One region of the Kitasatospora sp. NA04385 genome, then DNA from elsewhere that is predicted to be linked to it. Evidence: riboswitches for the same ligand, from Rfam matches in the RefSeq annotation. Region 1 holds a riboswitch; the other holds the start of a gene.
What was found. A riboswitch is a leader RNA that binds a small molecule or an ion and turns the genes downstream of it on or off. The one in region 1 is predicted to bind thiamine pyrophosphate.

Region 1 (12,344 bases):
TGGCCGTTGAAGACGTTCGCCCACGGGGCCGCGACCAGACCCACCGGGCACACGACGGAGCCCGGAGCAGCACCGCTCACGGGCCGGCGGTGGGGCGACCGACGGCAGGAGCCCGGACAGGCCCGGTCGGCACCGCGAGCAGGTCACAGCCGATGGCCGAGGTCCGTTCGTCCGGGCTCCTCGCTGCTCGATGATCCGGGGCGGACGTAACCCGTCAAGCCCGCAACGTCGGCTACCATCGCCAACTGCGGCTCCCGGAAGCGAGATTGACCGAACCCATCCACCCCTACTCTCGGCAGCTACGGGGAAGCCCGGCCGAGGTGGTCCCGAAGCCGTCACCGACCGCTCAGCGGGACGTGCCCGGACGCTGCGGCGGGTTCAGGTACACCTCGCACCAGACAGTGCCCTTGTCCTGTTCGTCGTGCTGCGGCCCGTGGGAACCACGGTGCCCGTAACGGTCGCCCATTGCCAGGGCCGCCAGCACTTCGCGGTGGTCGTCCCCACCGCCGTACAGGTGCACGGAGATCCGGTACCCGCCCGCGATCTCCATCACCCCCGTCTCCTGCCCGGTGGCCTTCGCCAGCCGCTCGGCGACCGCCCACGCCCGTTGCAGCAACACCTCCGCCGGCTCGTCCGGCTGCCCGCAGTTGCTCACGAGGCCGCCCCCAGTTTGGGCAGCGCCCCGTCAGGAGCGATCACCCCGAGTACCTCCAGGTACTCACCCGACAGGTCACCGAAGTCCAGCTCCGGGAACGCCGCCACCACCGCATGCAACTCACCTCGAAGAAAGGCGAGTTCAAGCAACGACTCCGCCAACCGCTGCACCCACCCCAACCCGGCGCACCCCAACGCGACACCGGCCAACTCCGGTGCCACATCCGGTCGGTACACCGGCGACAACCCCGGCGGCGGCTCCAACCGCGCCATCCGAAACGCCCGCTCCAACAACTCGGCGGCCCCCTCGACGTCCGCGAACCCCTCCCGCAGGAACCGCCGGAGAACGCCCCCAGCCCCCAACGGCGAATCAGCGTGCGGCACTCGACACCCCTTCCCTCTCATGTCTCCGACCACCACTCGAACCAGCCTCACCAGCCACGCCCCACACGTTCCGCCCCGGCGACGCGAGAACCATCAAACGCCTGCGGTCTTGGTAGGAACAGGGCGATCCTGTAGGCAGAAGGCAGGCACTTCACTAGGCAGTTCAGCGCCTTGCAGCGCCCCCAGAGACAGGTCCCAGATGGCCAACGACGTGCTACGAAGGCTTCGGCTCAGGCGGGAGTGGACGCAGAGCGACGTGGCAAAGCGGGTGAACGCCCGAATTCAGGCGGAGACCCATCGGGAATCGGCGATTGACGCCAACGTGATCAGCCGCCTAGAACGTGGCGTAATCAGCTGGCCCGACGAACACGTCCGTGCTGCACTGCGCGGCGTGTTCGGTGTGGCGACGAACGCGGAGCTGGGCCTGTTCTCGAAGCGGACCCGGCGCGACCGGGAGGAGGTGAGCGAGTCGAAGCGCCGCGATTTCCTGGCCGTCTCCTTGGCCTCGATCCTTCCCGACGTCATGCCGTCCCCGTCTTCCCTGGGGATGAAGGACATCGACGACATCGCCGAACGGACCTTCGCACTTGAGGAGTGGGACCGGCGAAGCGGTGGCCTGGCCACCCGCCACCTCGCCTTCGCCGAACTGCGGAACACCGTCGACCTCACCAAGTCCTCGATGGGGCCCCGCGTCCGGGACCGGCTGTGCGGCCAGATCGCCAACCTCGCCGATCTCGCCGCGTGGTCGGCGTTCGACGCGGGACAGAGCTCGTCGGCGCGGAGCACGTTCGGGCTCGGCATCAAGGCAGCCCAGGAAGCCGGCGACGACGGACTCCTGTGCCACGTCGCGACCGGCCTCGCCCGTCAGGAGATCGCCGAACGCAAGCCGGTGGACGCCGTCGCCCTGGCCGACATGGCAATGGGTGACGTGCCGCTGTCCGCGCTCGCGATGATCGCCGCGGTGAAGGCCCAGGCGTACGCCGTCCAGGGTGACGAGGCCGAGGTGATGCGGCAGATCAGCCTTGCCGAATCGATCTACAGCCGCGTCACCGATCTACGCAGCGAACCGCGTTGGATGTGGTACTTCACCGAGCACAAACTGCACGGGGAGACCGGCCACGCCCTCTACCTGCTTGCGACGGTCAAGGGACGGCCGGTCTCCGACCTCGTCTCCCGCCTCCGTCGCGCTGTGGACTCCCAGACCTCCAACCGGGCCCGTTCCAAGGCGATCGACACCGCCCAACTGGCCACGGTGCTCTACCGCCAAGGCGCACGCGAAGAAGCCGAGCACTACGCCCGCACCGCCACCGACCTTTCCACCGTGGTCCGCTCCGCACGACTGGACGCCGCACTGGCCGAGATGAGGAGAGCCCAACCGTGACCATCGAAGACGTGATCAAGGAAGCCGCCGCCCGTGGCGTCACCGGCCTGCCCTAGCCTTCCCGGCTGACGCACGTCCGGGTCTGGCCCGGCGCGTCGCAGTGGGTCGGCGAGGTCGGCGAGCCGCCCCACAACGAGACCGTGGGCGAGGGCATGTTCGACACCAAGGACGAGGCTCAGGAGGCCGCGTTGCAGTCCGTCACCGACAGCCGGGCTCTCCTGCTCGCGCTGCTGCCCACCGATCTCGCGGCAACGGCCACGGAGTGGCCCGCCCCGATCGTGAGCACCTGGAACGCCTGAGAACGACCAGGGCGGCCGCACCGGGAACACCGGTTCCCCGTGTGGCCGCCCGTGTGGTTCCGCTGTCAGTCGGCCAGCGGGAGGTACACCCGGCTACCGTGCTCCGCGAACTCCTCGGACTTGGCCTGCATGCCCGCCAGGGCCTCGGCGTCGTACTCGGTGTTCACAGCCTTGTCGCCGTACAGCTCTGTGATGCTTTTGCTGATCTTCATCGAGCAGAACTTCGGGCCGCACATGGAGCAGAAGTGCGCGGTCTTGGCGGGTTCCGCGGGGAGCGTCTCGTCGTGGAAGGCGCGGGCGGTCTCCGGGTCGAGGGCCAGGTTGAACTGGTCCTCCCAGCGGAACTCGAAGCGGGCGTCGGAGAGGGCGTCGTCCCAGGCCTGGGCGCCGGGGTGGCCCTTGGCGAGGTCGGCGGCGTGGGCGGCGATCTTGTAGGTGATGACGCCGGTCTTGACGTCGTCGCGGTCGGGCAGCCCGAGGTGCTCCTTGGGCGTGACGTAGCAGAGCATCGCGGTGCCCCACCAGGCGATCATCGCGGCGCCGATGCCGGAGGTGATGTGGTCGTAGCCGGGCGCGACGTCGGTGGTCAGCGGGCCGAGGGTGTAGAACGGGGCCTCGTCGCAGATCTCCTTCTGCAGGTCCATGTTCTCGCGGATCTTGTGCATCGGGACGTGCCCGGGGCCCTCGATCATCACCTGGACGTCCTTGGCCCGGGCGATCCGGCCGAGCTCGCCGAGGGTGGTGAGTTCGGCGAACTGGGCCTCGTCGTTGGCGTCGGCGATCGAGCCGGGGCGCAGGCCGTCGCCGAGCGAGAAGGTGACGTCGTAGGCGCGCAGCAGGTCGCAGAGTTCCTCGAAGTGCGTGTAGAGGAAGTTCTCCTGATGGTGTGCCAGGCACCAGGCGGCCATGATGGAGCCGCCGCGCGAGACGATGCCGGTCTTGCGGCGGGCGGTCAGCGGGACGTACCGCAGCAGGACGCCGGCGTGCACGGTCATGTAGTCGACGCCCTGCTCGCACTGCTCGACCACGGTGTCCCGGTAGACCTCCCAGCTGAGGTCCTCGGCCCGGCCGTCGACCTTCTCCAGCGCCTGGTAGAGCGGGACGGTGCCGATCGGGACGGGGGAGTTGCGCAGGATCCACTCGCGGGTGGTGTGGATGTTGCGGCCGGTGGAGAGGTCCATGACGGTGTCGGCGCCCCAGCGGGTGGCCCAGGTCATCTTCTCCACCTCCTCCTCGATCGAGGAGGTGACCGCGGAGTTGCCGATGTTGGCGTTGATCTTCACCAGGAAGTCGGTGCCGATGATCGCCGGTTCGACCTCGGGGTGGTTCACGTTGACCGGGATGACGGCCCGTCCGCGCGCCACCTGCTCGCGCACGAACTCCGGCTCCAGGCCCTCCCGCAGCGCGACGAACTCCATCTCCGGGGTGATCAGCCCGCGCTTGGCGTAGCCGAGCTGGGTGACGGCGGCGCCGTCGCGGGCCCGCAGCGGGCGGCGCGGGCGGCCGGGGAAGACGGCGTCCAGGTTGCGCAGGTCGCCGCCACGCGGGGCGGTGTGCCTGATGCCGTCGTCCTCGGGGCGGGCCGCGCGGCCCTCGTACTCCTCGACGTCCCCGCGCCGGCGGATCCAGGGGTCGCGCAGCGCGGGCAGGCCGCGCCGGACGTCGGCGGTGTGGGACGGGTCGGTGTACGGCCCGGAGGTGTCGTACAGCGGGACGGTGCGCCCGTCGGTGAGGTGCACCTCGCGGTAGGGGACCCGCAGGTCGGGGCTGCTCCCCTGGCGGTACGCCTTGCGCCAGGCCGGGGTCGGGTACCCGGCGGCCGGCTGGTGGGCAGAGGTGTGCTCGGTGAATGCGGTCATGCGACCTTCAACTCCCTACGCCGGCATTACCCGGTCAGGTTCCTGCGGTCGACGCAGCGGTTGGTACGCGGGCCGCGTACCGTCAGCGCCCTCTCAGCCCGGTGCTCCGAGCTCCCGTTCCGCGCAGGGGCGTTCGCCGCCTGCGTTCGCCGTTCACCGTAGGGCACCGGGCACGGATGGTCCAGCACGCCTCCGACCGGCCGCTGTTCACCGCGCCGACGGGCGGGGGACAATCCCCGGGTGATCGGACTGGTGGGACGGGTGACGGGGCGGATCGGCGCGGGCCTGGTCGGCGAGGTGATGGTGCACGTCCCCCAACGCCAGGGCAGCGAGGCGTTCCTGGCGTACCGGGCGGTGCCGGGCGAGCCGCTGGAGCCCGGCACCATGGTGGTCGTGGTCGATTACCAGCCACCGCGCACGGTGTACGTCGAGCCCTACTGACGGCGCCTCACCAAGGCCGGGCAAAACCCGCGCAACGGTTTCGAGACAGTGGGCGCTCCCGTCGGCGCGACCCCTTCCCCCGCGATCACGGCAGGCGGAGAATGCGGCTGCCACCGGGTTCCGCGCCCACAACTGCACCACCCAGCGCAGCCACGGACCGGTGTGCCACGAAGGGGGAGATCGCGATGCTGATCGGCATCGTCGGAGCCGTTGTCGCAGGGCTGCTGGTCGTGGTCCTGCTGTTCAAGATGATGTGGCGGGTCGCCGAGCCGAACGAGGCGCTGGTGATCTCGGGTTCCAAGCACGGCGAGGGCCTCGGCTTCCGCGTGGTCACCGGACGGGGCACCTTCGTGCTGCCCGGCGTCCAGGTGGTCCGGCGGCTGTCGCTGGACCTCAACGAGGCCGCGCTGGACGTCGAGTGCGTGACCTCGCAGGGCATTCCGGTGCACGTCAAGGGCGTGGTCATCTTCAAGGTCGGCGACGACCCGGTGTCCATCGCCAACGCCGCCCGCCGCTTCCTGGACCAGCAGAAGATGATGGGCCAGCGGGTGCACAACGTGTTCGCCGGCCACCTGCGCTCCATCGTCGGCGGGCTGACCGTCGAGGACATGATCCGCGACCGCGAGCGGCTCACCGGGGAGACCCGCTCCGCCTCGGGCATCGAGATGGAGAAGCTCGGCCTGATCATCGACTCGCTGCAGATCCAGGAGATCCTGGACCCGACCGGGTACATCACCAACCTGGCCGCGCCGCACGCCGCCGCCGTCCAGCGCGACGCCCGGATCGCGGCCGCCGAGGCCGACCGCCGGGCCACCGAGGCCGAGCAGGAGGCGTTCGCCCGCAAGGCCGAGGCGACGCGCAACTCCGGTATCCAGCAGGCCGGTTACCAGGCCGAGATGGACACCGCCGCGGCCCGCGCGCTCCAGGCCGGGCCGCTCGCCCAGGCCGCCGCCCGGCAGGAGGTCGTGGTCCAGGAGACCAAGGTCGCCGAGCTGGAGGCACACCGCAAGGAGCAGCAGCTGCAGGCCGACGTCCGCAAGCCGGCCGACGCCCGCGCGTACGAGACCCGCACCAAGGCCGAGGCCGACCGCGACGCCCGGATCTCCGCCGCCGAGGCGCTCTCCCGGGAGACCGACCTGAAGACCGCCGCCGAGGCCAACCGGGTCAAGGTCGCCGCGGCCGCCGAGGCCGAGGCCACCAAGGCCCGCGGCCTGGCCGCCGCCGAGGCCACCCGCGCCACCGGTGAGGCCCAGGCCGCCGCCGAGGCCGCGAAGGGCCTGGCCGAGGCGGAGGCCGCCCGCGCCAAGGGCCTCGCCGCGGCGGAGGCCACCCGGGCCCAGGGCCTGGCCGAGGCCGAGGGCATCAAGGCCCGCGCCGCGGCCCTCGCCGAGAACCAGGAGGCGGTCGTCGCCCAGCAGCTCGCCGAGAACTGGCCCGCCATCGTCCGGGCCGGCGCGGACGCCTTCGGCAACGTCGAGCACATGGTGCTGCTGAACGGCGCCGAGGGCATGTCCGAGATGTTCGCCAAGGCGCTCACCATGGGCGGCACCGGCCTCGGGCTGGCCCGCCAGCTGCTCAACTCGATGACCCCGGCCGCCCCCGCCGAGGCCCCGGCCGAACCGGCCCCGGCCACCCAGGTCATCCCGGTCCAGGTCGACACCGGCAACTGACCACCGGCCGGCCGGGCCGGTACGACGGCACCGCCGCCGTACCGGCCCGGCCGGCTCCGCATCCCCGACCCCGGCTGAGTACCCGTACTCACGCCCCGGCCGCCGCCCCGGGAGAGCATCGGAGCATGGACCCGCTGCCCCGCGTCGGAATCACCGCCGTCGGCTCCCACCTCCCCGGACAGGCCGTCACCTCACGGCAGTTGCAGGACGAAGTGGCCGCCGGCGCCCGCCTCCCGCTGCCCGACGGCATGTTCGAGAAGGCCACCGGCATCCGCACCCGCCGCTTCGCCGGGCCCGACGAGCACCCCTCCACGCTCGCCCTCGCCGCCGCCCGGAAGGCCCTCACCCGCCGCCGCCTGGACCCCGGCGACCTCGACCTGCTGCTGTTCGCCTCCGCCTCCCGGGACGTCTGCGAACCCGCCACCGCCCACCTGATACAGGCCGAACTCGGCTCCCACGCCCATGCGTTGGACGTCGCCAACGCCTGCAACAGCTTCCTCAACGGCATCGACACCGCCCGCGCGATGATCCTGGCCGGCCGCGCCGCCCGCGCCCTGGTCGTCACCGGCGAGACCCCCAGCCGGGCCATGCGCCGCGACCCCTCCGGCCTCGCCGAACTCCGCGCCGGCTTCGCCGGCTACACCTTCGGCGACGGCGCCGCCGCCGTCCTGCTGGAACGCGTCGACCGCGGCGGCATCCTCGACGTCGAGACCCAGACCGCCTCCGAGCACTGGGAGGTCGGCGGCATACCCGGCGGCGGCTCGCGCCACCCGCGCGGCGACGAGTGGAGTTACTTCCGCGGCGGCGGGAAGGAGTTGCGCGGCGTCTTCGAACGGATCGGCGCCGACATCCTCACCCGCGTCGCCGCCCGCACCGGCCTCGGCTGGGACGCCTACGCCCGCGTCCTGGTCCACCAGGTCACCCTGCCGTACCTGGAGCGCTTCGTGGAGCTCACCGGCGTCCCCGCCGACCGGCTGGTGGTCACCGTCCCCGAGCTCGGCAACCTGGCCTCCGCCACCATCGGCGTCCAACTCGACCTCGTCATGGACGAGTTGGACACCGGCGACCGCGTCCTGATGGTCGGTCTGGGCGGCGGCGTCAGCCTGATGACGATGGTCTGGGAGAAGTCATGACCGCACACCGGACGACCGAGCTCTGGGTGATCGTCCCCGCCTACCAGGAGGCCGCCCGGATCGACGGCGCCCTGCACGCCCTCGCCGCCCAGCACGACCGCGACTTCACCCTGCTGGTCGTCGACAACGGCTCCACCGACACCACCGGCGCGCAGGTCCTCGCCTTCGCCCGCACCGCGCCCTTCCCCGTCCACCTGCTCACCGAACCCGAGAAGGGCGTCGGCTGCGCCGTCGACACCGGCTTCCGGCACGCCATCGCCCGCGGCGCGACGCTACTGGCCCGCACCGACGCCGACTGCCTGCCCGAACCCGGCTGGACCGGCGCCGCCCGCGCCGCGATGCTGGCCTGCGGCGGGCTGGTCTGCGGACGCGTCACCGCCCGCCGCGACGAGCACGGCCCCGTCGGCCGCACCGTCTTCCGCGTCCTGGTCGCCCTCGGCGCCTTCTTCGGCCGCGTCCGCCCCGCCCACCGGCGCCGGCACGGCTACCTCACGCCCTACCGCATGCACGCCGGCAACAACATGGCCATCACCGCCGCGCTCTACCTCGCCACCGACGGCATGCCCCGCCGCCCCTCCCCCACCGACCGCGCCTTCATCAACCACATCCGCCGCCGCACCACCGCGATCGTCCACCGCCCCGACATGGTCGTCCAGAACTCCACCCGCCGCATCCGCGCCTACGGCCTGCGCGGCACCGCCCGCTGGTACCTCGAACGCGGCGCCGGCCACCGCGACGTCGACATCCGGTAGGGGAGAACGCGCCACCGGCGGCTCGGGGAACGGCGGGCCCGTGGCTGCCGACGGTTCACCGCCGTTGCCCGCATCGGCTCCGGGTGCTGTCACCACGGCCCGCAGCAGCACGGCCCCGCCGTTCCCCGAGCCCCCGAGTACCTGTTCACGGAAAGGATCCCCCGTGCTCGACCAGCTCGCCCGCACCCTGCGCGAAGGCGCCTCGCGGCCGGCCCTCCTCGGCGCCACCCGCCGCGGCGCCCCCCGCGTCCTCGCCCGCTGCGGCGAACTCGCCGACCTCGCCGAGCGCCACGCCGCCGCGCTGCACCACGTCCACGGCCTGCGGGCGGGGGACACCCTGGGGGTGGCGGTGCGTCCGGGCCCGCGGGCCCTCGCGGTGCTGCTGGCGGCGCACCGGCTGGGCCTGCGCAGCGCCGTGTTCGACCCGGGCGCCGGGCCGGAGGTGCTGCGGGCGCGGCTGGCGCTGGCCCCGCCCGCGCTGATCCTGGCCGATGCCGCCGCGCAGGCCGTCTCCGGGTGGGCCGCCCCGCTGGCCCGCCGCGCCGGGCTGGAGCTGCCGCCGCTGGCGGCCCTCGCCCCGGTGGCCACCGTCGGCCCCCGCCACCCCTGGTGCGCCCGCCCGCTGGCCGGGCACCCGGGGCCCGCCCCCGCCCCGTACGAGGGCGACGGGGACGCGGTGGTCGTGTTCACCTCCGGCACCACGTCCGCGCCGCGCGCGGTGGTGCACTCGCGGGCCTCGCTGGCCGCCGGGATGCGGGCGGTCGACGCGCTGGTGCGCCCCCGGCCGGGCCGGACGGTGCTGGGCGGGACGACGTTCGTGCTGGTCCCGGCGCTGGCCGCGGGCGCGGTCGTCGCCCTGCCGGCCCGCCGCACCGCCGTGCTCCAGCGCCAGATCGACCGGCTCGCCCCGGACGAGACCTACCTGACGCCGCCCCGGCTGCGGCCGCTGACCAGGCTCACCGGCCGGGTCTGGACCGGCTCCGCGCCCGCCGACGCGGCGCTGCTGCGCCGGGCGAAGCAGGCGGGCGCCCGGGAGGCCTGGGGGGTGTACGCGCTGACCGAGCTGTTCCCGGCCGCGGCCGTCGAGGAGCGCGACAAGAGCGCCCACGACGGCCCGGGCGACCTGCTCGGCCACCCGCTGCCCGGCGTCCGCACCCGGCTCGGCGCGGACGGCGAACTGCTGCTCGCCGCCCCGTCCGCCCGCGACCGCTACCTGGGCGAGGACCCGGACCCGTGGGTGCGCACCGGCGACCGGGCCCGCCTCGACCCGGACGGGCGGATCGTGCTGGCCGGCCGGCTCAAGGACATGGTGCTGCGCCGCGCCGAGAACATCTACCCGGGCCTGTACGAGCCCTCCCTGCACCTGCCGGACGTCGAACTCGCCGTCCTGGTGGGCGTCCCCGCGCCGGACGGCGACGAGCGGCTGGTCGCCCTGGTGCAGCCCCGCCCCGGCGCCGACCACCACCGCCTGCGCGCCGCCCTGCGCGCCCCGCTCGCCCGGATGGGCACCGCCCGCCCCGACGCCCTGCTGCTCGGCCCCGTCCCGCTCACCGGCCGCTCCCGCAAGCCCGACCGCCCGGCGGCCGCCCGCTACTGCGCCCACCGCCTCGCCACCCCGCCCGCCCGGAGCCCCCGTTGACGCCCGCGCGGCGCGCCGACCGCGCGGTCTACCTGCGCAGCCACCCGCTGCTGTTCGCCCTGCTCGCCGCGACCAGGCACCGGCCGGTGCTCCGGCTCGGCCGCACCGTGCTGGTCCACCACCCGGACGCCTACCGCGAGGTGCTCACCCGCGTCCCGCTCGACCGGACGGCCGCGCGCACCACCGGCGGCACCGCCGCCCGGCTCACCGGCGGCAGCCTGCTCTTCGACCAGCAGGGCGCCGAACACCGCACCGCCCGAAGCGAGTTGGCGAGCCTGCTGGGCCCCTCGGGGGTGGCCGCGCTGCACCCGCTCTGGCAGCGGGTCCTCGACCGGCGGCTGACCGGCCTCGACGCGCCCGTCGACCTCGTCCCCGTCGTCCGCGAGCTGGCCGGGGCCACCGCCGCCGCGCTCACCGGCAGCGACGCCGACCCGGTCCGGCTGGCCCGCGCCGCCGAGCGGGCCGCGGCCACCACCGCCCGCGCGCACCTGCCGTCCCTGCTCCCCGCCCGGGCGGGCGCGCCGCGCCCGCGAGGCCGCCGAGGAGCTGGGCCGGCTGCTGCCCGACCCGCGCGACGCGATGCTCGCCGTGGCCGCGGTCAACACCACCCTCGCCGCGCTGCCCCGCGCCGTCGCCTGGTGCGCCCGCGACCGGCTCTGGGACCGCGCCCACCGGGACGCCCCGGCCCTCGCCGCGGAGCTGCTCCGCCGCACCGCCGCGTCCCCGGTCCTGCCGCGCGCGGCCGCCGCCGACGCGACCGTGCTCGGCCACCGGATCCGCCGCGGCGACCGCCTGCTGCTGGTCGCCCGCCACGCCGCGCAGGCGCACCGCGACACCCCCGCCCACCCGCACGCCACCCGGGCCCCGTTCGGCCTCGGCCCCCACAGCTGCCCCGGCGCCGCCCTCGCCCGGGCCCAACTCGCCCTGCTGCTCACCACCCTGGCCCCGCACCACCCCCGCGTCCTGCGCACCGCCCCCCACCCCACCAGCGCCCTCCCCTCCTACCGCAGCTGCGTCCTCCAGAAGTAACCGCCAGGGGCTCGGCCCCTCAACCCCGTTCGCGGAAAGGACCCGCGTTGACCACCCTCGCGCTGACCGGCGCCACCGGCTTCTGCGGCTCGCACCTCGCCGCCCTCGCCGTCTCCCGCGGCCACCGCGTCCTGGCCCTCGGCCGCCGCCCGCCCCGGCACGGGACGCACGTGCCGTGGGACGCCGTCGGCGGCCCCGTCCCGCCCGAACTGCGCGCGGCGGACGTGGTGGTGCACTGCGCGGCGGCCGTCGGCGACCACCCGCCGGGCTCGCCCGCCGAGCGCACCCAGTACGAGGTCAACGTCGGGGCGACCCGGCGCCTGCTGGAGGCCGCCGCCGGGACGCCCTTCGTGTTCGTGAGCAGCGCGAGCGTCTACGACCCGCGCCCGGACCGGTCGTTCGTCCCGGAGGAGCACCCCACCGCCGGCGGCCACCTGAACGCGTACGGCCGGACGAAGGCGCTCGCGGACGCCCTCGCGCTGGCCGCGGGCGCCGTGGTGCTGCGCCCGCGCGCGGTGTACGGGCCGGGCGACCCGCACCTGGTGCCGCGGCTGCTGGCCGCCGTCCGGGGCGGGGTGCTGCCGCTGCCGGGCCGGGACGTGGAACTGAGCCTGACCGCGGTGGAGAACCTCGCCGAGGCGTGCCTGCTGGCGGCGGGCTGGCCGCCGGGCGCGTACAACGTCGCCGACCGCGCCCCGTACGGCCGGGACGCCGCGCTGCGGGCGGTGCTCGCCGCGCACCGGCGCCGGGCCCGGCTGCTGCACGTGCCGCCCCGGCTGGCGGCGCTCGCGGTGGGGCGGCGCCCGCACCTCACCGCGTACGCGCTGGACCAGCTCGCGCACCGGGTGGTGCTGGACACCCGGAAGTCCCGGTCCCGGGGCTTCACCCCGGGCCGGGACCTCGACGACTACCTGGCGGGCCCGGCCCGCGGCGGGCGCTAGTTCCTGGCGGCCTTCTTGAGCAGGATCACCACGACCGCGGCGATCGCGACCAGGACCAGCACGTTGATCGCGAAGGCGACGATGCCGGCCACCACGCCCACGATGGCCCAGAAGATCTTCCAGGCGATCACCAGCAGCAGGATCGGCACGACGATGTTGCGC
Region 2 (17,682 bases), 2.1 Mb from region 1:
GCCGTCCGGTTCGCCCGCCTCGCGCGCCGTCTCGCGCGCCCAGCGCCCGACCGCGCGCACCGTGCGCCGCACCTCGCCGAGGCCGTGCGTGACGGCCGAGGCGGCCGCCCCCGCGTCCCCCGCCGGGCGGCCCGGGCCCGGGCGGACCGCGGCGTGCAGGACGGTGCCGTCCTCCAGGGCGATCTCCACGGTGCCGGGCACCGGTGCGTTCGTCATGCATCCCCCAATTCATGACCGGCGAGCACGATATGAATACCAGTCGGGTAGGGAGAGATCCAGGCCTTTCCGGAAGCCCGGGCGCAGCGGCGGGGGAGCGGCCCGGGCGGCGGGTTTCAGCCGCGCACGGCCGCGGCGGCGCCCAGCAGTTCGGCGACGATCTCCACGCCCTCCCGGGTGAGCACCGACTCGGGGTGGAACTGCAGGCCGGCGAAGCCGGGGCCGCGCAGCGCGTGCACGTCGCCGGTGCGGGCGTCCCGGGAGACCTCGATCCCCTCGGCGGCCAGCCGCCGGGCCGCTGCGTCGTCGCAGCGGGCGGTGAAGGTGTTGTAGAAGCCGATGGTGCGGCGGGTGCCGAACAGGTCGACCGCCTCCTGGGCGCCCTGGTACGGCACCGCCTTGCGGGCCAGCGGCAGCCCGAGCCGCGCGGAGAGCAGCTGGTGGCCGAGGCAGACCGCGAGCAGCGGCGCGGTGCGCTCCCCGGAGCGGACGGCGGCCAGCGCGTCGGCGACCACCGGGCGCAGCAGCGCCATCTTCGGGTCGGCCGGGTCGGCCGGGTCGCCGGGGCCGGGGCCGAGCACCAGCGGCCCGCGGTGCGCGGCGGCCCGTTCGCGCAGCCCGGGGGCGTCGTAGCGGACCACGGTGACGGTGTGGCCGAGCGAGCGCAGCAGGTGGGCGAGCATCGCGGTGAAGGTGTCCTCGCCGTCCACCACCAGGGTGTCGGCGCCGGGCAGCGGCGCGGCGGGCTGCTGCATCCGCAGCCAGAACGGGGCCAGGCCGGCCCGGCGGGAGTCCAGCGCGGCCTGCACCCGGTGGTCCTCGGCGAGCCGGGGCCGGGCGGCGGCCTCCCGGGCGGGCCGGGCCGGGCGGGCGCCGATCGCGGAGAGCACCCCGGCGGCCTTGGCGTGCGTCTCGGCGACCTCGGAGTACGGGTCGGAGTGCCGCACCAGGGTGGCGCCGACCCGCACCACCAGCGAGCCGTCGGCGGGGTCGATGTCGGCGGCCCGGATGCAGATCGGCGAGTCCAGCTGCTGGCCGCCGCTGGCCGAGCGGCCGATCAGGGCGAGCGCGCCGGAGTAGTAGCCGCGCCCGCCGCGCTCGTACCGGTCGATCACCCGGGTGGCGTTCTGCACGGGGCTGCCGGTGACGGTGGCGGCGAACATGGTCTCCCGCAGCACCTCGCGGACGTCCAGCGAGGTGCGGCCGCGCAGTTCGTACTCGGTGTGCGCCAGGTGCGACATCTCCTTCAGCCGCGGGCCGAGCACCTGCCCGCCGAGGTCGCCGACCGCGCACATCATCTTCAGCTCCTCGTCGACCACCATGGTGAGCTCCTCCAGCTCCTTGGGGTCGCGCAGGAACTCCAGCAGCGAGTCGGCGTCCGGGCCGCCGGCCGGGTAGCGGTAGGTGCCGGAGATCGGGTTCATCACCACGGTGCCGCCGGACTGCCGGACGTGGACCTCGGGCGAGGCGCCGACCAGCACCCGGTCGCCGGTGTGCACCAGGAAGGTCCAGTACGCGCCGCGCTCGTGCTCCAGCAGCCGGCGCAGCAGGGTCAGCGCGGTGGGGGTGGAGTATCCGGCCAACTCGGCCCGGAAATCGCGCCGGATCACGAAGTTGGCGCCCGCGCCGCGCCCGATCTCGTCCTCGATCACCCGGCGGACGATCTCCGCGTACTCCTCGTCGTCGATGTCGAACTCCCCGCCGCGCAGCTCCACCGGGGCGTCGGGCAGCGCGGCCAGCACCTCGGCCAGCGGCAGCGCGTACTGCTCCCGGACGGACAGCGCCCGCAGCGGGGTGCCGTCCTGGCGGGCCGCGAAGCCGCGTTCGCGGATCTGCGCGTACGGGACGAGGGCCAGCAGGTCGTGCCGCGGGCCGCCGTCCGGGGCGCCCGCCGGGACGGGCAGGTCGGCCAGCGCCGCGTGCTCGGAGACCTCGCCGACCAGCAGTTCGACGGTGTCGGGGGCGAGCCGGGGCGCGCGCCGGTGCAGCAGGGCGAAGGCCGGGGCGCCGGGGGCGGCGAGTCGGGCGAGCAGGGCGGTGGCGGTGGTGGTCACGGCTGCGGTGTTCCTTCCGGGAGGGGGCGCTGCGGGGGTTCCGCCGCCTCCGGGAGGCCGTGACGCTGCACACACACGCCGACGGCCGCCCCGGAGGGCGGCCGTCGTTCGTCGCTAGGGACGCGCGATCAGTGGGCCGCCCAACGGGCTGGCCCACCACCAGGAGAAGGTGTGCGTCGCGGTCACGGAGCCGACCATAGCCCACCGGCGGGCGGTGCGGGGAGGGATCACCGGGATGTCCATTTCCCGTCTCACCCAGCGGGCGGAACCCCCGCACCGCCGGTGCCACCCCGTAGCCTTGCCCCGTGACCGTGACTAACCACTCCTGGCAGTCCCTGCCCGCGGCGCAGCAGCCTGAATGGCCGGACCAAGAGGCTCTGCGCAAGACCCTTGCCGAGCTCGCCTCCTATCCGCCCCTCGTCTTCGCGGGCGAGTGCGACCAGCTGCGCGCCCGGCTCGCGGCCGTCGCGCGTGGTGAGGCGTTCCTGCTCCAGGGCGGCGACTGCGCCGAGGCGTTCGACGCCGTGTCGGCCGACCAGATCCGGAACAAGCTGAAGACGCTGCTGCAGATGGCGGCGGTCCTCACCTACGCGGCCTCGGTGCCGGTGGTGAAGGTCGGCCGGATCGCCGGCCAGTACTCCAAGCCCCGTTCCAAGAGCACCGAGACCCGCGACGGCGTGACGCTGCCGACCTACCGCGGCGACTCGGTCAACGGCTTCGAGTTCACCGCCGAGGCCCGCATCCCGGACCCGGAGCGCCTGAAGCGGATGTACAACGCCTCCGCCGCGACGCTCAACCTGGTGCGCGCCTTCACCACCGGCGGCTACGCCGACCTGCGCCAGGTGCACGCCTGGAACCAGGACTTCGTGCGCAACTCCCCGGCCGGCCAGCGCTACGAGCAGCTGGCCCGGGAGATCGACCAGGCGCTGGCCTTCATGAACGCCTGCGGGGTGGCCCCGGAGGAGTTCAAGACGGTCGAGTTCTTCTCCTCGCACGAGGCGCTGATCCTGGACTACGAGACGGCGCTGACCCGCACCGACTCGCGCACCGGCGAGCTGTACGACGTCTCCGGCCACATGGTGTGGATCGGCGAGCGCACCCGGCAGCTGGACCACGCGCACATCGAGTTCGCGTCGAAGATCCGCAACCCGATCGGCGTCAAGCTCGGCCCCACCACCACGGTGGACGACGCGCTGACCCTGATCGACCGCCTCGACCCGGAGCGCGAGCCCGGCCGGCTCACCTTCATCACCCGGATGGGCGCGGGCAAGATCCGCGACCACCTGCCGACCCTGGTGGAGAAGGTCACCGCGTCCGGCGCCCAGGTGGTGTGGATCACCGACCCGATGCACGGCAACACCTTCGAGGCCTCCAGCGGCCACAAGACCCGCAAGTTCGACGACGTGCTGGACGAGGTCCGGGGCTTCTTCGAGGTGCACCGCGCGCTGGGCACCCACCCGGGCGGCATCCACGTGGAGCTGACCGGCGACGACGTCACCGAGTGCGTCGGCGGCGGCGACGAGGTGCTGGTCGACGACCTGCACCAGCGCTACGAGACGGCCTGCGACCCGCGGCTCAACCGCAGCCAGTCGCTGGACCTGGCGTTCCTGGTCGCCGAGATGTACCGCGGCCAGTGAGCGGCCGGTGACCCGAGGGTCCCGATGTGACGAAGGCCCCTCCGCTTCCGGGTGATTCCGGGCGGAGGGGCCTTTTTCGTACCCGGAGCGCCAGGTAAGGTAAGGCTCAGTAAACCGCACCAATCGTGGAAGGGGCCGCACATGTACGTGTGCATGTGCCACGCGGTCACCGAGGCCCAGGTCAAGCAGAAGATCGACGAGGGGGCCAACACCCCGCGCCAGATAGCCCAGGGCTGCAAGGCCGGCACCGACTGCGGTTCCTGCGTGCGGCGCATCCAGGCGCTGCTCGGCGAGCACGGCGCCCGCCCCTGCCCGACCGCCCGGCTGGCCGAACGGCTCGGCCTGGCCGACCCGGCCACCGCTCCCGCCGTCGCCCCGAAGGCCGCCTGACCCCCCCGTTCGGCCCAGCCCTCCGGCCCGGTTCTCCGGCTCAGCTCTCCGGCTGCTCGATCAGCTGCGCGATGTAGAGCGCCTCGCCGAGCTTGTCCAGCAGTTCCAGCTGGGTGTCCAGGTAGTCGATGTGGTGCTCCTCGTCCTCCAGGATGGCCTCGAAGATGTTCGCCGAGGTGACGTCGTTCTTGGCGCGCATCACCACGATCCCGCGCCGCAGCCGGTCGATCGCCTCGACCTCGACCTGCCGGTCGGCCTCGAACATCTCCTTGACGGTCTGCCCGATCCGGACGTGGAACAGCCGCTGGTAGTTCGGCAGGCCGTCCAGGAAGAGGATCCGGTCGGTCAGGATCTCGGCGTGCTTCATCTCGTCGAAGGACTCGTGCCGGGTGTACTTGGCGAGCTTGGTCCAGCCGAAGTTCTCCTGCATCTTCGCGTGCAGGAAGTACTGGTTGATGGCGGTGAGTTCGGCGGTCAACTGCTCGTTGAGGAACTCGATGACCTCGGGGTCGCCCTGCATGGCCTGCCTTCCTGTCCGCATTCCGGTCGGTGTCCGGATGCCCCGAATCGTGGCAGTTGAACGGGTGCGCTTCCAGTAAGTTCACGCTTACAGCCGCCCCGGAGATCGCCCTTTCCGGCCCGTCGGAACCGCTCTGAGCTGCGGTGACGTCGAAAGCATTGGGCCGTTCGGGGGTATCTCGCCCGAACGCCCGCGCGGATTCGCCCCGTGTTCCCCCCCTCCGCCGCGGCGGATTTCCCCGGGGGCGCGCAACGGGGGCGCCCGTGGTGCGGCGCCCGCCGTCTGTCACCATGGGGACCATGGGTCAGCGCGAACCGGAACAGCAGCCGACGACTGACCCGAGGCTCCCCCCGGGGCAGCGGCCGCAGCGCGGCTGGCCGGTCCTGCACTACGGGCCGGTGCCCCGGTTCAAGCCGCAGAGCTGGGACTTCCAGGTGTTCGGGGCCACCGCCGACGCGGAGAAGGCCAGGTGGGACTTCGCCGGCTTCCACGCCCTGCCCAAGACCACCGTCCGCGGCGATCTGCACTGCGTCACCAAGTTCTCGATGCTCGGCAACGAGTGGACCGGCGTCGCCGCCAAGACCGTCCTCGACCTCGTCCCGCCCGACCCGTCGGTCACCCACGTGATGGTCTGGGCCGAGTACGGCTACAGCGCCAACCTGCGGCTGGCCGACTTCGCCGACCCGTCCACCGTCCTCGCCACCCACCACGACGGCCGCACCCTCACCCTGGAGCACGGCTTCCCGGTCCGCCTGGTGGTGCCCCACCTGTACGCCTGGAAGGGCCCCAAGTGGGTGCGCGCCGTCGAGTACATGCGGGCCGACCGGCGCGGCTTCTGGGAGGAGCGCGGCTACCACAACCTCGCCGACCCCTGGCGCGAGCAGCGCTACTCCTACCAGGAGCAGCCCGGGGACGGCCCGCTGCGCTGAACCCCCGGGGCCGGGCGTCAGAACAGGCTGATGGTGATCGTCACGGTGCTGCCCTGCTTCGCCGGGGTGTTCGCCGCGGGGGACTGGCCGGTGACCTTGCCGAGCGGGATCAGACCGGCGATCTCCGGCACGAACCCGGCGTCCTGCAGGGCCTTCGAGGCGTCCTCCTTGCCCATCCCCTTGACGTCCGGCACCACGTGCATGCCCTTGGAGACGGTCAGCGCCACCGGCGAGCCGGGCGACTGGCTGCTGCCGGCCGCCGGGTCGGTGGAGATCACCGAGCCCTTCGGCACGGTGTCGCTGTACTCCTCGCGGCTGGTGCCCGCCGTCAGCCGGGCGTCGCCCAGCGCCTTGGCGGCGTCCGCCTGCGGACGGCCGGTCACGTCCGGCACCGCCACCCGCTCCGGGCCGCGCGAGAGCAGCACCTTCACCCCGTCGCTCTTGCGGACCTTGGCGCCCACCCCCGGGTCGGTGGAGATCACCGAGCCGTTCGGCACCGACTCGCTGAACTGCTCGCTGAACGAGCCGTGCAGGCCCTGCCGGTCCAGCGTCGCCGCCGCCTGCTCCCGGTTCTGCCCCAGCACGCTGGGCACCGTCGCGTACACCGCGCTGGACAGCGCGTACGTCACGCCGCCCACCACCAGCAGCAGCGCGACCAGCACCGCCGACCAGGCCGCCGGGTGGCGGCCGAAGGCCGAGCGGGGGGAGCGGCGCGGCCGGCCGCGCGGCGGGTCGTCGTTCACCACCGGGCGCACCGGCGGCAGCAGCTCCGGCGGGACCTCCAGCACGCTGGTGCGCTCCAGCGGCGGGAGCTGCTCGAGCACCGCGGTGGCCTCGCCCGGGCTGTAGCGCGGGGTGGGCCGGGTCGAGGCGGGCGGCTCCGCGTCCAACTGCTCGACGGGCAGCGAGCGGCGGGCCCGCTGCACCGCGGCCAGCAGCTCCACCGCGTCCCACGGCCGGGCCTGCGGGTCCCGGGAGGTCGCCGCCGCCACTATCGCGTCCAGCTCCGGGCCCACCGCGGGCGCGGTCAGCGACGGCGCCGGGACGTCCTCGTGCAGGTGCCGGTACATCACCTGGGCGGCGTGCTCCCCGGTGTGCGGCTTGGCGCCGGTCAGCATCTCGTACAGCAGGATGCCCGCCGCGTAGACGTCCACCCGCTGGTCGGTGGGCTCCTGGCGGATCTGCTCCGGCGCCAGGTAGGAGACGGTGCCCAGCAGCTGGCCGGTCTCGGTGGCCGAGGCGCCCGTCGCGTCGCCGCCCTCCAGCACCCGGACCAGGCCGAAGTCGGCGACCTTCACCATGCCGTTGTCGGTGATCAGCACGTTCTCCGGCTTGACGTCCCGGTGCACCAGGCCGGCCCGGTGCGCCGCGCCGAGCGCCGCCAGCACCGGCTCCAGCACGTCCAGCGCGGCCCGCACCGACAGCGCCCCGCGGTCGCGCAGCACGTCGCGCAGGTTGCGGCCGGGCACGTACTCCATCGCCATGAACACGGCCCGCGGGTCGGCGCCCTGGTCCAGCACGTTCACCACGTTCGGGTGGGCAAGCCGGGCCACCGCCTTCGCCTCCCGGATGAAGCGGGCCGTGAAGTCGGCGTCCCCGATCAGCGAGGGGTGCATCAGCTTCAGCGCCACCGTCCGGTCCAGCCGGGTGTCGGTGCCCCGGTAGACGGTCGCCATGCCGCCGACCGCGATCCGCTGCTCAATCCGGTAGCGGCCGTCGAGCAGCACGCCGTGCAGGGGGTCGTCGAGGGTCATGTCCACCAGAGGAGTGTAGGGGTCGGACCGGTCGCCCACCGGGAGCGGCCGGATGTCGGGGCGGACCGGCGACCGGCCCGTGCCCGCAGGGACGCCCCCGGGGCGGTGGTCGGTTCGCCCCGGCGGGCGCGGCTCAGAACGCCGGACGCTCGCGGGTGTCGGCCAGGCCCGCGGTGGGGGAGGACGCCTCGGCGTAGTAGCGGCGCGGGATCCGCCCGGCCCGGTGCGCCAGCCGTCCCGCCTCGACCGCCTTGCGCATCGCCTCCGCCATCAGCACCGGGTCCTGCGCGCGGGTCACCGCGGAGGCCAGCATGACCGCCGAGCAGCCCAGCTCCATCGCCAGCGCGACGTCGCTCGCGGTGCCCGCGCCCGCGTCCAGCACCACCGGGACGTTCGCGGCCTCCACGATCAGCTGGAAGTTGTGCGGGTTGCGGATGCCCAGGCCGGAGCCGATCGGCGAGCCCAGCGGCATGATCGCCGCGCAGCCGACGTCCTCCAGCTTGCGGGCCAGCACCGGGTCGTCGTTGGTGTACGGCAGCACGGTGAAGCCGTCGTCGACCAGCGTCTCGGCGGCGTCCAGCAGTTCGATCGGGTCGGGCAGCAGGGTCCGCTCGTCGGCGATCACCTCCAGCTTCACCCAGTCGGTTTCGAGCGCCTCCCGGGCCAGCCGGGCGGTCAGCACCGCCTCGCCCGCGGTGTAGCAGCCCGCGGTGTTGGGCAGCACCCGGATGCCGTTGCGGGAGAGCACCTCCAGAACCGAGCCCTGGGTGGCGGTGTCGACCCGGCGCATCGCCACCGTGGTCAGCTCGGTTCCGGAGACCTTCAGCGCCTGCTCCAGCACCTCCAGGCTGGGAGCGCCGCCGGTGCCCATGATCAGGCGGGAGGAGAAGGTGGTGCCGGCGATGACCAGCGCGTCGTCAGCCATGGTTCAGCCTCCCTGGACGGCGGTGAGGATCTCGACCCGGTCGCCCTCGCCGAGCGCCGTGGCGGGCCACGAACTGCGGGGCACCACGGCCTCGTTGACGGCGGCGGCGACGCCGGTGTTGGCGGCCGACACCTCGGCGACCACCACGTCCAGCGTGGTGGCGGCGGGCAGGGTGCGCGGCTCGCCGTTGACGGTCAGGGCGATGGTGTTCATGCGGGGACCTTGGGGGTGAAGCGGTCAGGGGTGAAGTCGGCGGCCAGCGGCGGGAGTTCACCGGTGGCCAGGTAGTCGGCGAGCAGGTCCGCGGTGACCGGGGTGAGCAGCACCCCGTTGCGGTAGTGCCCGGTGGCGGCGGCCAGGCCGTCCAGCGCGGTCGGCCCGAGCAGCGGCGCGTTGTCCGGGGAGCCCGGACGCAGCCCCGCGCCGATCTCCAGCAGCGGCAACTCGGTGATGCCGGGCACCAGTTCGTGCGCGTCCCGGAGCAGCTCGTAGACGCCGCCCGCGGTGACGGTGGTGTCGTGGCCCAGCTCCTCGGTGGTCGCGCCGACCACCAGCTCGCCGTCGGCCCGCGGCACCAGGTACAGGTGCTGCCCGCGCACCACCGCCCGCACGTTGCGGGACAGGAACGGGCCGTGCGCGGTGGGCATCCGCAGCCGCAGCACCTGGCCCTTGACCGGGCGCACCGCCGGCAGCACCCCCGCCGGCAGGCCCGGCAGCAGGTGGCTGCGCGACCCGGCGGCCAGCACCGTGCGCCCGGCCGCCACCCGCTCGCCGGTCGACAGCCGCACGCCCGCCGCCCGGCCGTCCTCGACCAGCAGCTCGGCGGCCTCCGCCCGGTGGAACACCACGCCCGCGCGCTCGCAGGCGACGACCAGCGCGGCGGCCAGCCGGCGGCCGTCCACCTGGTGGTCCCCGGCGACGTGCAGGCCGCCGCGCACCCCCGGGGCCAGCATCGGCTCCAGCCGGCGGCACTCGCGGCCGGTCAGCCACTGGGACGCCAGGCCCAGCCGGCCGTGGAAGGCGTGCAGTTCGCGCAGCTCCTCGCGGTCGTCGGAGTCCAGCGCCACCGCCAGCGTGCCGGTGGCCCGGTAGCCGGTGTCCAGCCCGGTCAGCTCGGTCAGCTCGGCGGCGAACGCGGCGTACCGCTCGTTCGACGCCATCCCCAGGCGCAGCAACGGCTCCTCGCCGTACTGCAGTTCGGTCACCGGGGCGAGCATGCCCGCGGCGACCCGCGCCGCGCCCCCGCCCGGCCACGGATCGACCAGCGCGACCGCCAGGCCGCGCTGCGCCGAGCGCCAGGCGACGCCCAGCCCGATGATGCCCCCGCCGACCACCAGCACGTCCAACGCGCGGGAATGTGCCACAGCGGCTCGATCTCCCTTCGCCGGCATGACCCGGATCAGGTTCGGACGGTCGCGGGCCGCCACAGCCCGCCTCTCAGCCCGGTGCACCGGGCTCCCGTGTGAAGTGAAGTCACCCCCACCTTAACGCCGGGCCGCCGCGCACCCGAAGGCGCGGGCCCGGGGCGGACACCCGGCGGTGGGTAGGGTGGACGGCGTGGCTGAGCTGAGGGCAACGGACCGGGTCGTCGTGGTCGGAGCGGGCATAGCGGGCGCCCAGGCCGCCCTGAACCTGCGGCAGGGGGGCTGGCGGGGCCCGCTCGCCCTGGTCGGCGAGGAACCGCACCTCCCCTACGACCGCCCGCCGCTCTCCAAGGACGTCCTGCTCGGCAAGGCCGACGCCACCGCCTTCGAGATCGACTGGCACGGCCTCGACGTCGAGCTGCTCACCGGCCGCCGCGCCACCGGCCTCGACGACGGCGTCCTGCGCACCGACCGCGGCGAACTGCGCTACGACGCCCTGGTGATCGCCACCGGCGCCGCCCCGCGCACCCTGCCCCACCTGCCCGGCGCCCGCACCCTGCGCACCGTCGACGACGCCCGCGCGCTGCGCGCCGCCCTCACCCCCGGCCGCCGGACCGTGCTGGTCGGCGCGGGCTGGATCGGCGCCGAGACCGCCACCGTCGCCCGCGGGCTCGGCTGCGAGGTCACGGTGGTGGAGGCCGCCGCCACCCCGCTGGCCGGCGCGCTGCCCGCCGAACTCGGCGCCCTGATGGCCGACTGGTACGCCGCCGCCGGCGTCGAGCTGCGCTGCTCCGCCGCGGTGGCCGGCGCCGCCGCCGGCGGGGTGCTGCTCACCGACGGCACCCACCTGCCCGCCGACGAGGTCGTGGTCGGCATCGGCGCCCGCCCCGCCACCGACTGGCTGGCCGACGGCCCGCTCGCCCTCGACCCCGACGGCACGATCCCGGTCGACGACCGGCTGCGCACCGCCCTGCCCGGCGTCCTCGCCGCCGGGGACTGCACCTCCTACCCCTCCGCCCGCTCCGGCACCCGGCTCGCCGTCCAGCACTGGGACCACGCCCTGCACTCCGGCGCCGCCGTCGCCGCCTCCCTGCTCGGCACCCTCGACGCCCCGTACGACCCCGTCCCGTACTTCTGGTCCGAGCAGTTCGGCCGGACGGTCCAGTACGCCGGCCGGCACGCCGGGGCCGACCACCTGCTGTGGCGCGGCTCCCCGTCCGACCCCGACTGGACGGTGCTGTGGCTGCGCGACGGCGTCCCGGTCGCGCTGCTCGCCGTCGACCGCCCGCGCGACCTGGCCCAGGGCCGCCGCCTGATCGAACGCGGCACCGCGCTGGACCCGGCGCGCGCCGCCGACCCCGCCGTCCAGTTGAAGGCCGCCGCCCGATAGCGCCTAGGCTGGGGGAGTGAGCGAGATTGATCCGAAGATTGACGCCCTGGTCCCCGCCTGGCTGTACCTGCCCGACATCTCGGAGCGGTGGGGCGTGGTGATCACCGAGGTCCGCGACATGGTGCGCAACCGCACCCTGCTGGCCGTCCGCCGCGGCCCCAACAAGTCCCTCCAGGTCCCCGCCGACTTCATCGAGGACGACGGCCCGGTCAAGCACCTGGTCGGCACCCTCACCGTGCTGCGCGACTGCGGCTTCTCCGACCAGGAGATCCTCGAGTGGATGTTCACCGAGGACGACTCCCTGCCCGGCAGCCCGATCCAGGCCCTGCGCGAGAACCGCGGCACCGAGGTGAAGCGCCGCGCCCAGGCCATGGCCCTGTGACGGCCGCGCCCACCGCCCGGCAGCGGCTGGCCGACGCCCGGCTCTACCTCTGCACCGACGCCCGCCGGGCCCAGGGCGACCTGCCCGAGTTCCTGGACGCGGTGCTCGCGGGCGGCGTCGACGTCGTCCAGCTCCGCGACAAGGCCCTGGAGGCCAAGCAGGAGCTGGAGCACCTGGAGGTCTTCGCCGACGCGGCCCGCCGCCACGGCAAGCTGCTGGCCGTCAACGACCGCGCCGACGTCGCGTACGGCGCCCGGCCCGACGTGCTGCACCTCGGCCAGGACGACCTGCCGGTCGCCGTCGCCCGGCGCATCCTCGGCGAGGACGTGCTGATCGGCCGCTCCTGCCACGCCGAGGACGAGGTCGACACCGCGTTCACCGAGCCCGGCGTCGACTACTTCTGCACCGGCCCGGTCTGGCCCACGCCCACCAAGCCCGGCCGGCCCGCCCCCGGCCTCGACCTGGTCCGCCACGCCGCCGCGCGCCGCCCCGAGCGCCCCTGGTTCGCCATCGGCGGCATCGACCAGGACAACCTCCAGCAGGTCCTGGACGCCGGTGCCACCCGGATCGTCGTGGTCCGCGCCCTCACCGCCGCCGAGGACCCCGGCGCGGCCGCGGCCGCGCTGGCCGCCCGCCTGCGCTAGGCGCCCTCCGGGCGGGGCGCTCCTCCGCCGGTCGAGCGCCCCGCCCCGCCGGACCCCGCACGGGGCGGAAGCGGAGCACGGGAGAGATCCGGTTGCGGGGCAGGTCCCGCCGGCGACCGGAACCCCGCGCGGCCGTCCCGTCGCCGCGGCCGGGCGGCACGGCCGTCCCCGCTCCGGCGGAACGCGGGGGCGCCAGGCCCCCGGGCGGGAACCGGGCGGCCCGGTTCGCCCTCCGTGCAGGCATGGAGCCCCTCGCGCCACCCGCCCGCCGCACCCGCCGGGCCGCCCTGCTCGTTCCCGCGCTGCTCGCGGCGGCGGCCGTCGCCTTCCTCGCCCAGCGGCCGTTGGGCCGCGGCCACCGCGCCGGGTGGAACGGCTGGGTCGGCACCGTCAACGGCATCGTCTTCCTGGCCGCGGCCGCCCTGCCGGCGGCGGTGCTGGCGGCCTGGCTGCTGGCCCGCCGCCGCCGGGCGGCCGGGGTCGAGCCGGGGTGGGCTCGGCGCTCGGCGCTGGCCGAGGTCGGCGCGGTCTACGGGACGGCGCCGTGGGTGTGGATGATCCTGCTGCCCGGCGCCGACCCGGGCGGTCCGCGCCGCCGGGTCAACCTGGTGCCGCTGCACGACATCGCGGAGGTCGTCGCGGCCGGCCCGCCCGCCACCGCGGTGGCCCAGATCGGCGGCAACCTGCTGGTGTTCGCCGCGCTCGGCTTCCTCGCCCCGGTGCGGTTCGCCGCGCTCGCCTCGGTGCGGCGGGTGCTGGCGCTCGGCGCGGCCTGCTCGGTGCTGGTGGAGCTCGCCCAGTACGTGCTGCGGCTGGACCGGGTCTCCTCGGTCGACGACGTGCTGCTGAACGCGGGCGGGGCCGCGCTGGCGGCGCTGGCCGCGCGCCGCTGGTGGCGGCGGGCCTGACCCCCGTCAGTACTTGCGGACCGTCGCGGCGTCGGCCAGCGCCCGGAGCACCTCGCGGGTCGGGCCGTCGGCGATCGGGGCCGCGTCCAGGGCGTCCAGCGCCTCGGCGAGCAGCGCGTCGATCCGGGCCTCGACCAGGTCGGGGGCGCCGCTGAGGGTGATCAGGTCGCGCAGGTCGGCGATCTCCCCGGCGTCCAGGCCGGGCGCGCCGAGCCGGGCGTCCAGGTGGGCGGCGTCGGCCGGGCCCAGGCCGCGCATGGCGTGCGCGACCAGCAGGGTGCGCTTGCCCTCGCGCAGGTCGTCGCCGGCCGGCTTGCCGGTGACCGCCGGGTCGCCGAAGACGCCCAGCAGGTCGTCGCGGAGCTGGAACGCCTCGCCCAGCGGCAGGCCGAAGTTCCCGAGCGCCTCGACCAGGCCGGGGGCGGCGCCGGCCAGCAGCGCGCCGACCTGGAGCGGCCGCTCGATGGTGTACTTCGCGGACTTGTAGTGCAGGACGGTCCGGGCCCGGTCGATCGCCCCGCCGTCGGTGGAGTCGCCCGCGACCGGCTCCAGCACGTCCAGGTACTGGCCGAGCATGACCTCGGTGCGCATCAGGTCGAACGCGGGCTTGGCGGCCGACACGGCGGCCGTCGGCAGCCCCGAGCGCTGGAACAGCTCGTCGCACCAGATCAGCAGCAGGTCACCGAGCAGCACCGCCGCGGACGCCCCGTACTGCTCGCGGTCGCCGCGCCAGCCGCCCGCCCGGTGCAGGTTCTCGAAGCGGCGGTGGACGGCGGGCAGGCCGCGGCGGGTGTCGCTGCGGTCCATCAGGTCGTCGTGCACCAGGGCGCTGGCCTGCAGCAGCTCCAGCGCGGCCGCCGCCCGCTCGATCCCGGGCTCGTCCGCGGCGCCGCCGGCCGCCCGCCACCCCCAGTAGCAGAACGCCGGGCGCAGCCGCTTCCCGCCGTCCAGCAGGAAGTCGCGCAGCGCGTCGGAGACCGGCCCGAGCTGGTCGGAGATCCCGGAGAGCAGGGCCGCCCGCTCGACCATGAACGTGCCGAGGGTGCGGTTCACGCGGTCGCGCACGTCCTCCGCGTCGACGGGGTTGCGGGGAAGGCGGATGGAGGAGGGCACCTGAGACTCCGGATCGATGGGGCTGACAGTCAGATTAACGCTCCGCGCAGGGTGGGCCGTTCCACCCGCTCTCCGGCGGCCCGCGACCGGGCCCGCCGGGGGCCTTCGACCGGGCCCGCGACCGGCTGGCCGAAAATCTCAAGTGACGTCTCAGGAGATGGACGTTGTTTGTCCGGGCCGCGCCGCCGACGGATAACCTGCCAGCATGGCACTCGGGATTCCCACCACCAGAAACGACCGCGCGCAGACCGTGCGCGACCTGCTGGCGGCCGGCGACCGCTCCTTCTCCTTCGAATTCATGCCGCCGCGCAACGAGGAGGCCGAGCGCAAGCTCTGGGACGCGATCCGCCGGGTCGAGTGCCTGGAACCGAACTTCGTCTGCATGACGTACGGCGCGGGCGGCTCCTCGCGCGGCCGCACCGTCGACCTGGTCGGGCGGATCGCCACCGAGACCACGCTCACCCCCGTCGCCCACCTCACCGCCGTCGACCACTCGGTGGCCGAGCTGCGCAACATCATCGGCCAGTACGCCGACCAGAACGTGCGCAACGTGCTCGCGGTGCGCGGCGACCCGCCCGGCGACCCGCTGGGCGAGTGGGTCCGCCACCCCGAGGGCGTCACCTACGCCGCCGAGCTGGTCGAGCTGATCAAGGGCATCGGCGACTTCTGCGTCGGCGTCGCGGCCTTCCCGCAGATGCACCCGCGCTCGGAGAACTGGGACGAGGACATCCGGCACTTCGTCGCCAAGTGCCGGGCCGGCGCCGACTACGCGATCACCCAGATGTTCTTCGAGGTCGAGGACTACCTGCGGCTGCGCGACCGGGTCGCCGCGGCCGGCTGCGAGACGCCGATCATCCCGGAGATCATGCCGGTCACCAACAGCCGCCAGCTGGTGCGCTTCCCGCAGCTGTCCGGCTCCGCCTTCCCGGACGACTTCCGCCGCAAGCTGGAGGCCGTCGTCGACGACCCGGCGGCCGTCCGCGCGGTGGGGCTGGAGCACGCCACCACGATGGCCGAGCGGCTCCTCGCGGAGGGCGCCCCGGGCCTGCACTTCATCACGCTGAACCACTCCACCTCGACGCTGGAGATCTACCAGAACCTGGGCCTGCACACCCGCTGATCCGGCTCCGGCGGCGGGGAGTCCGCCGCGCGGGGCGGAGGCCTGCGCACGCGCTGGTCCAGGCCCGTCGAGAAGGCCGTGCCCGGGATGAGGTGGTGTCCGTCCGGAGGCTGTACAGTCGCCCGCAACCGCGCGGTGATGGTGGCGTCTGGAGGTTGCGGGGATGGGCATCGGATACCTGCTCCTCTATGGCGCGCTGGCCCTGGTCGCGCTCTGGCTGACCGCCGAACTCCTGCTGCAGAACCGGGCCCCGCTGCACTGGCGGGCGCTCGCGCTGCTGGGCTTCCTCGGCGTGGTCGCCGGGATGCGGGCCTCCTCGGTGCCGGTGATAGTGGCGGGCGCGGCCGGCTTCGGGCTCGGCCAGCTGATGGTGACGGGCGCGGTCAGGCGCGGCCGCCCGGTGGGCTGGTCGCTGCGCCGCTCGGACGGCCGACTGCCCGGTTCGCTGGCGAAGGTCCCGCTGCTGGCCGCGGCCACCGGCGGGACGGCCGCCGCGGCCGCCGCCCCGGAGCCGGTCGTCCCGGTCGGCGAGGTCGGCCCGGTCGAGGACGAGCCGTACGAGGCCCACGACCCGTACGCCGGGCAGTTCGCCGGGTACGAGGAGTTCCAGCAGCTCGACGCGGGCGTCTACGCCGACGACCAGAGCGCCTACCAGGTCCCGCAGCAGCCCCAGTACGGCTACGTCCAGCAGCAGGACTACGGCTACCAGCAGCAGTACGTCCCGCAACAGCCGCAACCGCAGCCGCAGTTGCAGCTGATCGGCTACGACCAGTACGGGCAGCCGGTCTACCAGGACCCGTACACCCAGCAGCAGTACCAGCAGCCGTACGTCCCGCAGCAGCAGCCGCAGCAGGACCAGAACTGGTACTACCAGCAGCAGTACTGACGCCCCGTCAGGCTGGGCCGAGCAGTCCGGCGGTGATCGAGGCGGACATCCCGACCCGGGCCAGCCCGCCGCCCGGGTGGGCGTGCGCGCCGATCAGGTACAGGCCGGGCGGGCCGGGCTCGTTGGCCGGCGCGAGGTGTCCGCCGGCCAGCGAGGGCGGCGGGACGGAGGCGGTCAGCCGGGTCTCCCGCCAGCGCAGCCGGGGGCGCAGGTCGAGGCCGGACGCGGCCAGGTGGGCGAGCAACTCCCCGGCGTAGGCGTCCCGTTCGGCGTCGCCGAGGGTGAGCCCGGCGGGCACGGTGACGGTCAGCACGGCGGCCTCCGCGTCCGGGCCGGGCACCAGCGACGGGTCGTCGGGCCGCAGCACCTGCACGGTGGGGCGGTCCGGCAGCACGCCGTCGGTGAAGACCGCGCGGGCCTCGGCCGCCCCGTCCGCCGCGTGCACCACGGTGCGGTGCGCGGTGCCCGCCGGGCGGGCGCCGTCCAGCGCCAGCAGCACGGTGAACCGGCCCGGCGCAGGCGCGGCGGGCCCGGCGCCGCCCAGGCCGGGCACGGAGCAGAGCACCGCGTCGGCCGTCAGCACCCCCGCGTCCGTGCGCACGCCCACCACCCGCCCGCCGTCCCGCTCCAGGGCCCGCACGGGGGTGTCGAAGCGGAACTCCGCGCCGCGCTTCCCGCACCGCTCGAACACCGCGTCGGCCAGCGCCCGCAGCCCGCCGTCGACGTACCAGACGCCGAAGGACTGCTCCATGTACGGCAGCACGGTCGCCGAGGCGGGCGCGGTGCGCGGGTCCAGGCCGTAGCGCAGCGCGTACTCGCCGAGCAGCGCCGCCGGGCCCGGCCCGCCGCCCAGCTCGCGGGCCGCGTCCGCCAGGGTGTGCCGTCCGCGCGGCAGCAGCCGGGACAGGCCGCGGCGCGGCGGCACCGGGTACGGGTCGGCCGGGTCGACGGCCGGGCGCGGCTCCTCCAGCAGCGGGCGGCGGGTCGCCTCCCACACCGTGCGGCCCCGGTTGACCAGTTCGCCCCAGCGGGCGCCGGCCCCCGCGCCGAACGCCGCGTCCAGCGCCCGGACCACGCCGTCCCGGGAGGCGTTGGGCAGCAGCAGTTCGGTGCCGTCCGGGAACAGGTGCCGGCTCTCCGGATCCACCGGCCGCAGGGCGACCAGCTGCTCCAGCGGCTCCCGCCCGGTCTTCAGCGCCAGGTCGCGGTAGACGGCGGGCAGCGCGAGCAGCCCCGGCCCGGTGTCGAACCCGAAGCCCTCCCGGCGGTGGTGCCCCACCTGCCCGCCGTGCGTCCCGGCGGCCTCCAGCACCGTCACCCGGTGCCCGAGGGTGGCCAACCGGGAAGCGGCGGCCAGACCGCCCATGCCTGCGCCGACGACGATGATCCGAGCCATGGCAGAAGATCCTATGCGCCCCCGGGCCCTAGTCGGCCCCGCCCGCCGGGGCTA

Region 2: another riboswitch for thiamine pyrophosphate. It lies ahead of thiO (glycine oxidase ThiO); the one in region 1 lies ahead of thiC (phosphomethylpyrimidine synthase ThiC).

The regions. Positions count from the first base shown of each region.
Region 1 covers NZ_CP054919.1:4,176,324-4,188,667, reverse strand. The annotation lists gene HUT16_RS18750 (hypothetical protein) at 347-655, opposite strand; gene HUT16_RS18745 (hypothetical protein) at 652-1,074, opposite strand; gene HUT16_RS18740 (hypothetical protein) at 1,238-2,419, shown strand; gene HUT16_RS18735 (hypothetical protein) at 2,572-2,718, shown strand; gene thiC (phosphomethylpyrimidine synthase ThiC) at 2,784-4,577, opposite strand; TPP riboswitch at 4,573-4,705, opposite strand; gene HUT16_RS18725 (hypothetical protein) at 4,818-5,018, shown strand; gene HUT16_RS18720 (flotillin family protein) at 5,204-6,688, shown strand; gene HUT16_RS18715 (3-oxoacyl-ACP synthase III family protein) at 6,814-7,821, shown strand; gene HUT16_RS18710 (glycosyltransferase family A protein) at 7,818-8,573, shown strand; gene HUT16_RS18705 (class I adenylate-forming enzyme family protein) at 8,737-10,212, shown strand; gene HUT16_RS18700 (hypothetical protein) at 10,164-10,814, opposite strand; gene HUT16_RS18695 (cytochrome P450) at 10,801-11,241, shown strand; gene HUT16_RS18690 (NAD(P)-dependent oxidoreductase) at 11,289-12,182, shown strand; gene HUT16_RS18685 (hypothetical protein) at 12,179-12,344, opposite strand, start outside.
Region 2 covers NZ_CP054919.1:2,114,582-2,132,263, reverse strand. The annotation lists gene HUT16_RS09250 (CU044_2847 family protein) at 1-216, opposite strand, end outside; gene HUT16_RS09245 (anthranilate synthase family protein) at 333-2,270, opposite strand; gene HUT16_RS09240 (class II 3-deoxy-7-phosphoheptulonate synthase) at 2,576-3,907, shown strand; gene HUT16_RS09235 (bacterioferritin-associated ferredoxin) at 4,049-4,297, shown strand; gene bfr (bacterioferritin) at 4,338-4,817, opposite strand; gene HUT16_RS09225 (sulfite oxidase-like oxidoreductase) at 5,108-5,746, shown strand; gene pknB (Stk1 family PASTA domain-containing Ser/Thr kinase) at 5,764-7,500, opposite strand; gene HUT16_RS09215 (thiazole synthase) at 7,634-8,425, opposite strand; gene thiS (sulfur carrier protein ThiS) at 8,429-8,638, opposite strand; gene thiO (glycine oxidase ThiO) at 8,635-9,789, opposite strand; TPP riboswitch at 9,784-9,897, opposite strand; gene HUT16_RS09200 (NAD(P)/FAD-dependent oxidoreductase) at 9,974-11,179, shown strand; gene HUT16_RS09195 (Rv2175c family DNA-binding protein) at 11,196-11,561, shown strand; gene thiE (thiamine phosphate synthase) at 11,558-12,205, shown strand; gene HUT16_RS09185 (VanZ family protein) at 12,448-13,113, shown strand; gene HUT16_RS09180 (polyprenyl synthetase family protein) at 13,120-14,226, opposite strand; gene metF (methylenetetrahydrofolate reductase [NAD(P)H]) at 14,432-15,346, shown strand; gene HUT16_RS09170 (hypothetical protein) at 15,510-16,232, shown strand; gene HUT16_RS09165 (NAD(P)/FAD-dependent oxidoreductase) at 16,240-17,628, opposite strand; gene HUT16_RS09160 (DUF4126 domain-containing protein) at 17,680-17,682, opposite strand, start outside.